DNA from 3 places in the Pantoea phytobeneficialis genome. Region 3 is predicted to be linked to each of the others. Evidence: predicted binding sites of a transcription regulator. Region 3 holds the regulator's gene; each other region holds the start of a gene.
The links. Region 3 encodes CRP, which controls carbon source genes, mostly activating them, when cyclic AMP is high. Its sites were predicted from a motif close to ATGTGANNNNNNTCACAT; they were not measured.
Positions count from the first base shown of each region.

Region 1: CTZ24_RS10330 (sugar transporter) is a predicted target of CRP. The motif match lies at 2,650-2,667, and genes of this name have one in related genera.
Region 2: CTZ24_RS03840 (CdaR family transcriptional regulator) is a predicted target of CRP. The motif match lies at 2,407-2,424, and genes of this name have one in related genera.

Region 1 is NZ_CP024636.1:2,214,171-2,218,426, reverse strand. Features, by position in the region: gene rhaM (L-rhamnose mutarotase) at 1-102, shown strand, start outside; gene CTZ24_RS10340 (TetR/AcrR family transcriptional regulator) at 187-834, opposite strand; gene bhsA (multiple stress resistance protein BhsA) at 1,105-1,362, shown strand; gene CTZ24_RS10330 (sugar transporter) at 1,416-2,600, opposite strand; gene cybB (cytochrome b561) at 2,793-3,335, opposite strand; gene CTZ24_RS10320 (hypothetical protein) at 3,447-3,698, opposite strand; gene ynfM (multidrug efflux MFS transporter YnfM/SxtP(Kp)) at 3,865-4,256, opposite strand, start outside.
Region 2 is NZ_CP024636.1:868,830-873,085, reverse strand. Features, by position in the region: gene CTZ24_RS03845 (alginate lyase family protein) at 1-1,153, opposite strand, end outside; gene CTZ24_RS03840 (CdaR family transcriptional regulator) at 1,150-2,310, opposite strand; gene degP (serine endoprotease DegP) at 2,559-3,998, opposite strand; gene dgt (dGTPase) at 4,136-4,256, opposite strand, start outside.
Region 3 is NZ_CP024636.1:3,985,969-3,990,224, reverse strand. Features, by position in the region: gene CTZ24_RS18610 (YccS/YhfK family putative transporter) at 1-1,512, opposite strand, end outside; gene crp (cAMP-activated global transcriptional regulator CRP) at 1,571-2,203, opposite strand; gene CTZ24_RS18600 (OsmC family protein) at 2,506-2,910, shown strand; gene CTZ24_RS18595 (phosphoribulokinase) at 2,958-3,827, opposite strand; gene CTZ24_RS18590 (YheU family protein) at 3,889-4,107, opposite strand; gene CTZ24_RS18585 (hydrolase) at 4,110-4,256, opposite strand, start outside.

The DNA.
Region 1 (4,256 bases), 1.8 Mb from region 3:
GTTTGCCAACGCTGGTGGGCGTCCATGAAGGATTTGATGCCGTCGAACGCGGATCACAGCCCGGTCAGCGCTGAGCTAAAACCGATGTTTTTCCTGCCTTAAACCACGACCATCCCACATATTGCACGTCTCCTTCTCCCGCAAGCGGGAGAAGGCCGGGATGAGGGGACGGATGTAAGCGGCAGGTTAGTTAAGCGCGCAATATCCCGCCAAAGCGGGCCAGATCGCCATCTGCGTATCCACAATCTGTTCTAAATCTTCCCGGTTTGCGCCTTCACGGGCGCGCACAGACATACCCTGCAATACACAGGCGAGGAAGCTCGCCAGCGTTGCGGTATTGCTGCACGCGGGTAACTCACCGCGCTGCTGGCGTGCGGCAAGGAACTGCTGCAAGGCCCGTTCCTGCGCATGATGCTGTTGTTCCAGCATGTGCGCCACTTCTTCAGAACTGGCCGACAGGGCGCTGGAGGTGCAGATAAAAAAGCAGCCAGCGGGTTTATCACATTCGGTAAAACAGGCTGCGGTGGCGCGAAAATAGGACTCAACCGCGGTTTTCACATCCAGCGAGGCATCATTCAGCACCGCGTTACGCTGCGCACTAAACCTTTCGATATAGCGCTGCATGGCGGCTTTAAACAAACCTTCTTTGTTAGCAAACTCCGCGTAAAGCGTTGGCGCTTTGGCGCCAGTGGCACTGACCAGATCCGCCAGTGAGGTGCCTTCATAGCCGTGTGCCCAGAACAGCATCAGGGCTTTATCCAGCGCATCGTCACGATCGAAGACTTTAGGTCTGCCACGACTTTTACGCAGGGTCGGTTCAGTTATCTGGCTCATAGATCCTCACCACAGCTCAACATGCTTATTAAATTACCGATCATTAAATTAATATGCAACACCACTTTGTCCGTTTGTGCCTTCCTGGGCAAAATCCCCTGAATGGTAAAGTCCCGGTACGCGCTGAAGCCCATACTTACGCCACTTCTCATTAAAATAACGACCGTTAATAAAATAGTTGACGCGCATCCGACTTTGGATTTAGTATTTATTTAACGGTTGTTAATTAAATGGCGACCCACCCAACTTCATCTGCAAAGAGAGACGATCATGAAAAGCATTAAACTGACCCTGGCCGCTGTGGCCCTGTCATCAATCGCATTCGGTACAATGGCGGCTGACCTGGTAAGCGAAGCACCGGTTAATCAACAGCAAATCGGTGTGGTAAGCGCATCTGGCAGTACGGATCTGACTTCACTGGAAAATCAACTGGCGGAGAAGGCGAGCGCTGCGGGAGCAAAGTCTTTCCGCATCACTTCGACCTCTGGCAACAACAACCTGCATGGCACCGCAGAGCTTTATAAATAGTAGGGATCGAGAGGGGACAGGCTTCAGATAGCGGCTATCTGAAGCCCCTTTTTTTAACCGTTGGAACGTAACTGCGGATAACGACGGAAGATATAGATACACCAGAACAGCGCTACCAGGCCGATTAACCCACCAATATTACCCACATCCGCCATTTTCAAATGCAGGCTGACCTGATTTCCGAGTAGCGCACCCGCACCGATGCCGATGTTATAAATACCGGACATCAGTGACATAGCAACGTCGGTTGCGTCCGGTGCCAGCGACAGCACACGCACCTGCATTGCCAGACCAATCATCATCATCGCCATGCCCCAGAAAATACACAGGGTTGTAATCGCGGCAGGGCGCACGGCGGCAAAAATCAGCAGACCCATGCATAAGGTGATCACCGCAATCGCAGCAATCAGCAGCGCCGAAGGATATTTATTGCCGAGGGTGCTGAACAGCACGCTGCCGATAATTCCTGCCGATCCAAACAGCAGCAGCAACAGCGTGGTGAAGTTTTCCCCGGCGTTCGCCACCACCTGCATAAAGGGTTCAATGTAGCTGTAGGCGGTGTAATGCGCTGTCACCACTACCGTGACCAACACATACATGCTGACCAGCGCCGGGCGGCGAAACAGCATCGGCACGCTGCTGAGTGACCCGGTATGCTCGCTGGGCAGGCGTGGCAGAATACGTGCCAGCAGCACCAGCAGAACCAGCGCAGACAAACCAATCATGCCGAAGGTGGTTCGCCAGCCGAGATACTGGCCGACAACACGACCAATCGGCACGCCCAGCACCATCGCCAGCGCCGTACCGGTCGCCAGCATACTGAGCGCCTGGGTTTTCTTACCTGCCGGCGCGACACGAATGGCCAGCGAGGCGGTAATTGACCAGAACACCGCATGTGCCAGCGCGATACCAATGCGGGAGATAACCAGCGAGGTGAAATCCCAGGCGACCGAGGAGAGCACATGGCTGGCGATAAACAACACAAACAGAATCGACAGCAGCAGACGACGCTCAATATTGCGCGTCAGCAGCATCAGCGGCAGCGACAGCAGCGCCACCACCCAAGCGTAAATGGTCAGCATGATGCCGACATCTGCCGTTCTCATCCCATAACTGGCGGCGATATCTGACAGTAAGCCGACCGGCACAAACTCGGTGGTATTGAAGACAAAAGCGGCGATGGCCAGCAACACGACGCGTAGCCAGGCCGTTTTACGGGAGACGGTTGTTGATTGCATGAAATTCAGATCAGTCAGGCAGCAAATGAGGGGCGAAAGGCCCGATGTAAAGTGACCTTTGTCACAAATTATGCCTATTGTGGAGGATTAATACGCTGAGGGAAACCATCTAACCGTATTTTATTGCTGAATATTTTTTATCACCGACGCCCAGGTTGATAGCCTGGGGTTATCGTCAGAACCATCGCGCCGCTACGGGTTGCGCTTGCGCGCAGGCATCATGCGGATCAGCGTGTTGTCCTTCAGAATATAGTGATGCAGCAGTGCGGCGACGGCATGCAGGCCAATCAGCCAGTAGCCGAGCGGTGCCAGGGTTTCATGCCAGCCAATCAAGGTATCGGCGAGGTCAAAATTCGGTGTGCTGCTCACCGGCATCGACAAGCCAAATACCTGCCAGGGACGACCATTGAGATATTTCGAGGCAACGCCGAGAGTCGGTAACGCCAGAAACAGCGCGTACAGCAGGAAATGCATCAGATGGGCGAGCATATGCTGCCAGCGTGGTGGTGCGGGATTGATATCAGGCGATGTATGACGATGACGTAATGCGGCACGCACCAGCATCAGCACCCACACCGATACGCCACAGCTAAAGTGCGTCATGATCATCAGGCTGCGCGCAACCGTACCGCGGGCCGCCAGACCTCGTAGCTCAATGGTGGTATAGGCAACAGCGATTAATAACAAGGTCAACCAGTGGAGGGCGATTTGCGACGTTGCGTATTTTTCCCGCATGAGCGTTCTACCTGAAGCAATATTATTGGTGTCTAACATAGCGAAATGCCACAGGAAAACTTAACAAAATGGCGCAACGTCGCGGGCCGTATCAGACTGGGAATATCAGAGTCAGACCATGTGTTTTAGCGCCACGCTATTCTGTGTGGTCAGGTTTTTTTTTACCGTAATTGGGCAACAATGTTCACAGCCCAGTGCAGAAGGATAAAACTTGCGCGCCTGTTGAATGGCAGCGTTAGCGGTATAAAAAGTGCCAAGAAAGCGCCTTGCGGCGTCGGGAGGAAGGAAAGGGCAACCCGTTGCATGTACCACATGATTGTCGTTATAGCCGGCGTATTTATCGACGTAATAGTAAAGTTCCATTTGGCTTCCTCGTTGCTGTGAAAGAAAAAATCCAACTATTTTTGGAATAGAATAAATTATAGCTAGCGATTGCTATTTTGTTTTCACTGGCACTGAAAGTTTGCCGACAGGTGTGATTACGCGAGGGGAAACGGGGCACAGTGGCCCCGCATACTGATGGAGAGAATTACAATTGGCGGCACTGCAAACGCCAGCCGACCAGCAAGGCCAGCACCAGCAACACGCTGATAAAAGCGGTCACACCGCCCCAGCCAAAACTGTGCCAGAACACGCCACCTAACGTACCGGCAACGCTGGAACCCACATAATAACTGAAGAGATAGAGCGACGAGGCCTGGCCTTTTGCCCGACGGGCGCGTGGGCCGATCCATCCGCTGGCAACCGAGTGGGCGGCAAAAAATCCGGCGGTAAACAGCATCATACCCGGCAGGATGATCCACAAGGTATTGAACGCCGTCAGCAGCAGGCCGCACAGCATGATCGCCGTGGCGGTAATCATCACCGGCCCCCGGCCAAAGCGACTGGTCATGGCTCCGGCTTTGGGTGAACTCCAGGACC
Region 2 (4,256 bases), 1.2 Mb from region 3:
CAGTGCGGGCGATGGCGGATTCCCAGCGCGTTTGGTGCAGACTGTTATCCGCCAACGACAACAAAGGAATGATCCTCTGGCTGACACGATCACGGTTTTTCCACGGCCAGGGTTTAACCGGATCGCTATAAGGGGCAAGCGCCGCCAACGCGGCGAGTAACGATCCGCCCTGTGCGTTCTGATAATGCCAGAGATCACCGTTGCCACTTTTTTGTGCCAGCTGCGCGAGGGCGGTCAGCGCCTGCAAATTAAAATAGCTATAATGAAAAGATCGGGTGCGCGCCAGTTCATAGGGTTGGCTGCCATCGGCCCGGATCTGTTGATCAATTTTACCACGCGCCAGAGTCACCATCGCCCGCACCGCAGCATCATCCCCAAGATACCAGGCGATGCCCGCCAGCTGGGTACAGTACCAGCTACCGTGATTATTGGGCGCTGCCGCTTCCTGTTGTGCGAGCGGGCTATGCTGTAACCAATGCAGATAGTCGCGAAACCAGCGTTCTACCCCCTGCTGATCGGCCGCTTGCCAACCTGGAGAGGTTCTCAGTAACTGCAAGGCATCCACTACTCGGGTCGCAAAATAGCGCCCGTCGAGCACCCCGGTATGACGTCCATCCGCTATCCCAGGGACACCCTGCGCAAAGTTAAGGTTGGGATTCATTCGACTGGCAGGATCGATAAACCAGTGGCGCACCAGCGACTGTGCTTTATCGGCATAACGCTGCTCACCGGAGAAATACCAGGCAAGCGTCAGTGCCTGCACATCAGCGCTAAAGCGTGCCAACCGGACACCATCGCTCTGATCATTTTTGCTGGCTGGATTCACCACACCGTCGCGTCGCAGCCACGGCAGGCCAGCGGGTTGCGACGCGTCTGGCCACCAATAGGCGCTCAGACTGAGATAGTCATGCTTCGAACCACCTGGCGGTAACAGCCCTTTATCGATGACGCTGGGATCAGGATGCTTCAACGCCTGTTGCGCTTCCCGCTGTAATTGTTGCCACGCCGCCAGCGTTGGCGACGCAGCCCGGTGCTGCGCCAGTTGTTGCTTAACCTGCTGTAAATCACTCAGCGAGAGAAAAGCCAGCTCAGTCGCCTGGCTAAAACCGCTACATACCCATAGCGCGAACGCCAGTATCCCAGCCCGTTTCATCCGCCCTGCTCATCAAGTTGCAATGCCACGTACAATAACAGGCGATCGTCAAAGTTGCCGAGATTCAACCCGGTGAGTTCCGAGATACGATTCAGACGATATTCCAGCGTATTACGATGGATAAACAGCGCACGCGCCGTAGCGCTGGGTTGTACGTTATGGCTGAACCAGGCGATTAAGGTACGCCGCAGCAAACCATTGCTATCCATATTTTTCAGTTTCGCCAGCGGTCGGGCCAGCTCATTGGCCTGCCAGCCACCGCGTAAGCTATCGAGCAGTACCGGCAACACCAAATCCTGATAGAAATAGCTGCGTTGTTCCGGCATACGCTGTTTGCCGACCATCATGGTGGTACGGGCGGTACGATAGGAACGTGCGATGCTGCCGGGACCGGTAAAATAGTTCCCCAGCGCAATACGCATGCGCAGATGCCCGCTCTCTTTCATACGTTGTAATAACTGCTCAACCCGACGCCGATGATCGTCCTGATCATAGCGACCGTGCGCATTCAGTGCCGGTTTCAATACCACCATTTCGGTGAGCGAGACAATGGCAATCAGGTTATCGCGCTCGGGCGTGGTCAGCAGCGTTTGCAGTTGCTGCAATTCCGACATGGCGCTATCGACACCAAGTTGCCCGCTGTCCACCTCGACCACCGCAACCACACGCGGTTGATTAAGATCGATACCCAGCCGTTGCGCCCATTCGCTCAACGCCGGTGACAGGGTTTCGCTGCGTACCAGGTTGAGAACCAACTCCTCGCGCAGGCGGCTATCCTGGGCCAGCATATGCAGCAGCCGTGCCTGTTCCAGCATCATCTCTGCCGTCATGCAAACCAGTTCACCGTAATGCCGTAACGCTACGGGTTGCCCGGTCAGACCGATCACACCTACGATTTCACCATCAATACGCAGCGGCAAGTTAATCCCCGGGCGTACACCATGCAGATGCTTAGCCACCGCTTCATCGATGTCTACAACCCTACCCTGCGACAGTACCAGCAGCGCACCTTCGTGCAATTCGCCAATACGCTCGCGGTCGCCACTGCCAATGATGCGGCCACGGGCATCCATCACGTTGACATTGCTGTCAATAATTTTCATGGTGCGGGCAACAATGTCCTGAGCCAGTCGCGCATCAAGATGATAGGTGGCCATTAATCACTCCAGATAAAAGGAACTGCCGACAGAATACGCGCCCGCTTAACGGCTGGCATTGTGCAACTGCACATAGCCGGATAGAGATTGCGGGAATTGCGGGGGAGGTCACATCTGTGATACTTGTGGCGGCACGATTTATCGTGCGAATTTTGGCACCAGGTGCAAAACCGCGCGTTAAATCGCGTCGTTACGTTTTCTGCATAAAAAAGGCGGACCGAAGTCCGCCTTTGCTTAGCTACAAGAGATTACTGCATCAGCAGGTACAGGCTGTTGTCGCCGCGCTGGACATTCAACGCCAGTACCGAAGGTTTGGTGTCGAGGATCTTGCGCAGTTCGCCCAGATTCGCCACCGACTGCTGGTTCACACCGAGAATCACATCGCCTTTTTTCAGGCCGATGCGCGCCGCGGCACTGCCCGGTTTCACGCTATCAACTCGCACGCCTTTCTGGCCGTTGCTGTCGACATTACTCAGATCTGCACCTTCAATGCCGGTATAGATCGTAGCGGACTGTACTTTATCCTGAGTGCTCTGCTGCAACTCCACAGTGACGCTTACTGGTTTGCCGTCACGCAGCAGACCGAGTTGCAGCTTGGTGCCAACCGGCAGTGAACCGACTTCAGCACGCAGTGCTGAGAAGCTGGTCAGCGGTTTGCCATTCATCGACACCACCACATCACCAGCTTTAATGCCCGCTTTCGCGGCAGCGGAATTCGGCAGAACCTGGCTTACAAAGGCACCACGCTGCGCATCGACTTTCATCGCTTTCGCCAGCTCGGAGTTCAGCTCGGTACCCATGATCCCCAGCTCACCGCGTTTCACCTGGCCATACTCGACCATCTGCGCACTGAGGTTTTTCACCATATTACTCGGGATGGCAAAACCAATACCGATGTTACCGCCGTCCGGAGCCAGGATCGCGGTGTTGATACCAATCAGTTCACCGTTAAGGTTCACCAACGCACCACCCGAGTTACCACGGTTGATCGCAGCATCGGTCTGGATAAAGTTTTCATAGTTCTCAACGTTCAGGCCGCTGCGACCCAGTGCTGAAACGATACCCGAAGTAACGGTTTCGCCCAGACCATAGGGGTTACCGATCGCTACGGTGTAATCGCCCACGCGCAGGTTATCTGAATCGGCAATCTTAATCGCCGTCAGGTTTTTCGCATCTTTCAGCTGGATCAGCGCAATATCCGACTGCGGATCTTTACCAATGACTTTCGCATCATAACGGCGGCCATCACTCAACTGCACCTGGATTTTTGTCGCATTTTCAACCACATGGTTGTTAGTCACCACGTAGCCTTTATCAGCATTGATCACCACGCCTGAACCCAACGCGCGGAATTTCTCCTGCTGAGTGTTATCACCGCCGCCGCTGTTATCTCCGCCTCCCCCCTGGCACATCGGTGAGCTTTGGAACGGTGAACCGTCCTGGCAGAACGGTGAGTTATCACCAAAGAACTGCTGGAATTGCTGTGACATACGTGGGGTCTTCACCGTGGTGCTCCCTTCCACGCTGATACTCACCACGGAAGGCATCACTTTTTCCAGCATCGGTGCCAGGCTGGGCAGCTGTTGGCTGGAGGAAGAAGCTGTCTCCGCCGCGAAAACACTGACAGGGCTTAACGCCATGCCAAGACTAAGTGCCAGTGCACTTAACATTAATGTGCTTTTTTTCATTCATCTGTGTCTCATATAAGATTTACGTCCGGACCATTGCTGTGGTCGTGATGATGAGATTAAATTGTAAGCGCGAAGTTCCTGATAAAGTTTTGGGTAAAAGTAAAAAATTATTCTTCGTCTTTACAAAACTTCTCTTATTCTACCGCCATCAAACGGCGGTACTCATCCCAGGCATAAAGATCCGTCATTCCGCTGATATAGTCCTGAATCAGGCGTGAGCGATAATAGCGTTCCCACAGCAGGCGTTCATATTTA
Region 3 (4,256 bases):
CAGCCAAATCATGCCGCCAAAGGCAATCAGACATCCCATTAGCGTATCCATCATGCGTGGCAGCAGGAACTGCGCGCCATTCAGTGACAGCAACTGGAGCGAATACACCGCCGTCACCGTAAAGCCAATCATTGACCAGCCGTAATATTTACGTGTCACCAGATAGCTGGCGAGGGTGATCGCCAGCATAAACAACAGGGTGATGGATTCCGGTACGTCAAAGCGTAACGAGGCGGCAGCAATCAACAGCCCGGCAAAGGTGCCGAGCGCTCGGTGTTGAATTCTTACCCGAGTGGCGCTGTAGCCATTCTGGCTGACGAACATGGTGGTCATCAGAATCCAGTAAGGTTTGGGGATGTTGAAGAACAGCGCCAGCGCGCTACCAAACATCAGCATCACGGCAAAACGTGCAGCGGTGCGTAAGGCGGGGGATTTCAGCGACAGATAGCTGCGCAGCGCCGGAAAAAACGGCAGACGCCGTTGGCGATCGGCCATCAGATCACGGGTATACAGCGGTTTCTGGGTGCGCAGCACGCGCGCAATGCGGCTGAAGTGATACAGGCAGAAATTCCCCACCGGATTGTCCGGGTGCTGGCGGGCAATTTTTTCCAGCGCACCCAGCTGCTTATCCATTTGAAACCGTTCCGGCAGCTGGTGATACAAAATGGCATCGGCCAGCAAGCGCAGACGGGCGGAGATGGTCTTGGCATTCCAGCGAATCACCGCTTCAGCATGGCTCTGCTCCACCAGCTTTTGCACTTCTTCCGGCTGATGCAGGCTGACGGAGATATGTTCCTGCAAATCGAGTGCCACCTGAAAGGCACGCGTCAGGCGTTTATGGCTGTTATCGCGGCTGGCCGACAGCATATGCATTTGCTGGTAGCAGGTGGTGATCAGATCTACCGCTTTTTGCTGGCGTGCCAGCAACGGCGGCAGCGCTTTCTCCGGGTCGGTCAGCTGCGTCAACAGGGTATATTTGGCATCGCAATAATCCGCCAGCTCACGGTACAGCAGGCTCAGCGACTCGCGCATCGGCTGCTCTTTCCACAGCCAAAACCAGAACCAGTTGAACAACCCATACCACAAGGTCCCGCCGATATAGAGCAGCGGAGGCACCCAGATCGGCATACGTCCCACCAGGCTCAGGGTAAAGATGGAGGCAATCAGCGTGGCGGGTAACAAGCGGCCATGCAACGGGCTGATCTCACCCGTCACGCCCACTAATAGTGGCAGCACCAGCAGAATCAGCGGCAGGGGGACGTGATAATCCGTCAGCCACTGGATCAGAAAGCTGCCGGTCGCAAACAGGGAACCGCCAATAATCAGGCGTTTAAAAAAGCGTTTATGGGGCGTATCAAGACCGGCGATGTTGCAACAGGCGGGCACTAAGGAGAACAGCAAGCCTTTTTGCAGGTCGCCAAACAGCCAGCCGAGGGCCACGGGCAGGCACAGCACCAGCGTTTGCCGCAGGGCATAGTTCACTTCGGGATGATAGATGATTCGACGCCACATCAGCTCATCGCAGACAAAAACGGCGTGATGCTGCCATCACGCCGTGGGTGAGAAGAAATTAGCGGGTGCCGTAAACGACGATGGTTTTACCATGTGCGGAGATCAGGTTTTGATCTTCCAGCATTTTCAGAATACGGCCAACTGTCTCGCGTGAGCATCCGACGATCTGACCAATTTCCTGACGGGTGATTTTGATCTGCATCCCGTCCGGGTGGGTCATGGCATCGGGCTGTTTGGCCAGATTGAGCAGCGTCTGCGCAATGCGACCGGTCACATCAAGGAAGGCAAGGTTGCCCACTTTTTCTGATGTCACCTGTAGGCGACGCGCCATCTGCGCCGAAAGACGCATTAAAATATCCGGGTTTACCTGAATCAGCTGACGGAATTTTTTGTAGGAAATTTCAGCCACTTCGCAGGCAGTTTTGGCTCGTACCCAGGCACTACGTTCCTGACCTTCTTCAAACAGGCCAAGCTCGCCGATGAAATCCCCCTGATTGAGGTAGGAGAGAATCATCTCTTTGCCTTCTTCATCCTTGATCAGCACCGCAACGGCACCTTTCACGATGTAGTAGAGCGTTTCCGCTTTCTCACCCTGATGAATCAGGGTGCTTTTGGATGGATATTTGTGAATATGGCAATGGGACAGGAACCATTCGAGTGTAGGGTCTGTTTGCGGTTTGCCGAGAACCATTCGCTATTATCCTCTGTTGTAATCGTGCCCAAAACACAGGGGGCAGTTTTCCCTGTCAGGCGGTGAAATCGTAGAGCGCTTCCTGTTAAGGAAAATTATTCGGGTGGACTCTTAAGCCAGGCTTCTGATTCTTCCCGCCTTCGTCTATTGCGACGAAAATATTTTCAGCTCTGTTTGTAGCACAGCTTTTGCTAGCTGTCTTCTGTTGTCTCGCTTCAGCAAAAGGGCGATTAGTCTGGATTGCTGTTTCTCAGGTGAAAGCGTACTCTGGCGGCAAATCAGCCTATTCAGGAGAAAGAATAATGCAGGCACGGGTTAAATGGGTGGAAGGGCTTACCTTTCTCGGAGAATCCTCATCAGGTCACCAGATATTAATGGATGGCAATTCGGGCGACAAAGCACCGAGCCCGATGGAGATGGTGCTGATGGCGGCAGGCGGTTGCAGCGCGATTGACGTCGTGTCGATCCTGCAAAAAGGGCGCAATGATGTGAAGGATTGTGAGGTCAAACTGACCTCGGAACGTCGTGAAGAAGCGCCACGCATTTTCACACATATCAACCTGCATTTTATTGTTACCGGCAAAGCGCTGGGCGATAAAGCAGTGGCGCGGGCGGTTGATCTGTCGGCTGAAAAATATTGCTCGGTAGCGATTATGCTGGGCAAAGGGGTAGAAATCACCCACAGCTACGAGGTTATTGAACTCTAGCCCGGTCGTAACGGCGCGATAAATCGCGCCGTTACGGTTATGTTTGATTATTCGATGCGTTTGCCTTCAATCAGTCGCTGCACCAGCGGCGTCATAATCAGCTCCATCGCCAGACCCATTTTGCCGCCGGGCACCACCAGGGTGTTCATATGCGAGATAAAGGAATCCTGAATCATCGCCAGCAGATAGGGGAAGGCAATACCTTCCAGACCACGGAAATGGATCACCACAAAGCTTTCATCAAGTGATGGAATTTCACGCGCAGCAAACGGGTTAGACGTATCGACGGTGGGTACGCGCTGGAAGTTGATATGGGTGCGTGAGAACTGCGGGGTGATGAAGTTGATGTAATCTTCCATCGAACGCACCACCGAATCCATCACCGCTTCGCGTGAATGGCCGCGCTCGCTGGTGTCGCGAATCAGCTTTTGAATCCACTCAAGGTTGACGATCGGTACCACACCTACCAATAAGTCGACGTGTTCAGCCACGTTGTGCTGCTGCGTCACCACCCCGCCGTGCAAGCCTTCATAAAACAACACATCGGTGTTTTCCGGCAGCGGCTGCCACGGGGTGAAGGTACCCGGCACCTGATTCCACGGCACGGCCTCGTCATAGGTATGCAGATATTTGCGCGACTGACCAAGACCGGTTTTACCGTATTGCTTAAAGGTTTGCTCCAGCAGGCCAAAATCGTTGGCCTCCGGGCCGAAATAGCTGATATGACGGCCAAGGTCGCGCGCTTTGCGGATCGCCATGTCCATCTCAGGGCGCGTGTAGCGATGAAAACTGTCACCTTCGACCTCCGCCGCATGCAGGTTCAACTGCTGGAATATTTTGCGGAAGGCAAGGCTGGTGGTGGTGGTTCCGGCGCCGCTGGAACCGGTAACGGCAATGATCGGATGCCTGGCTGACATAACAAAGCTCCCTGTGAAGTCCGGCGATGAGCATTGTTAGCACGAAAAGCCGGGATGTGCATTAGCCGCGAAATTCACCGCGTGCCATGATATTGACGGTTTCGTGCAGTTCTGACCACACCAGTACTGCGTCACCGCGTTCCAGCTGGCGACGCACATCAGCGACTTTTTGCGCCAGACTGCGCTCCTGTTCACCGTAGTCGGTGCCTTCGCGTAATACAAAGGCTTCGATCAGGTTTTCCAGCGTTTCAGCTTCAAGTTGTTGCCACGGAATAATCACGATCATACATCCAGGTAAGTTGATAGCCACTGCGGCACGCGTTGTTCCAGCCACATTTGCGGTCGTAGCAGCGTACCGCCAACAAAGCCGACATGGCCGCCTTGCTGCGTCAGCTGATATTGAATCGAGGACGACAGTTGCTCCGGCTT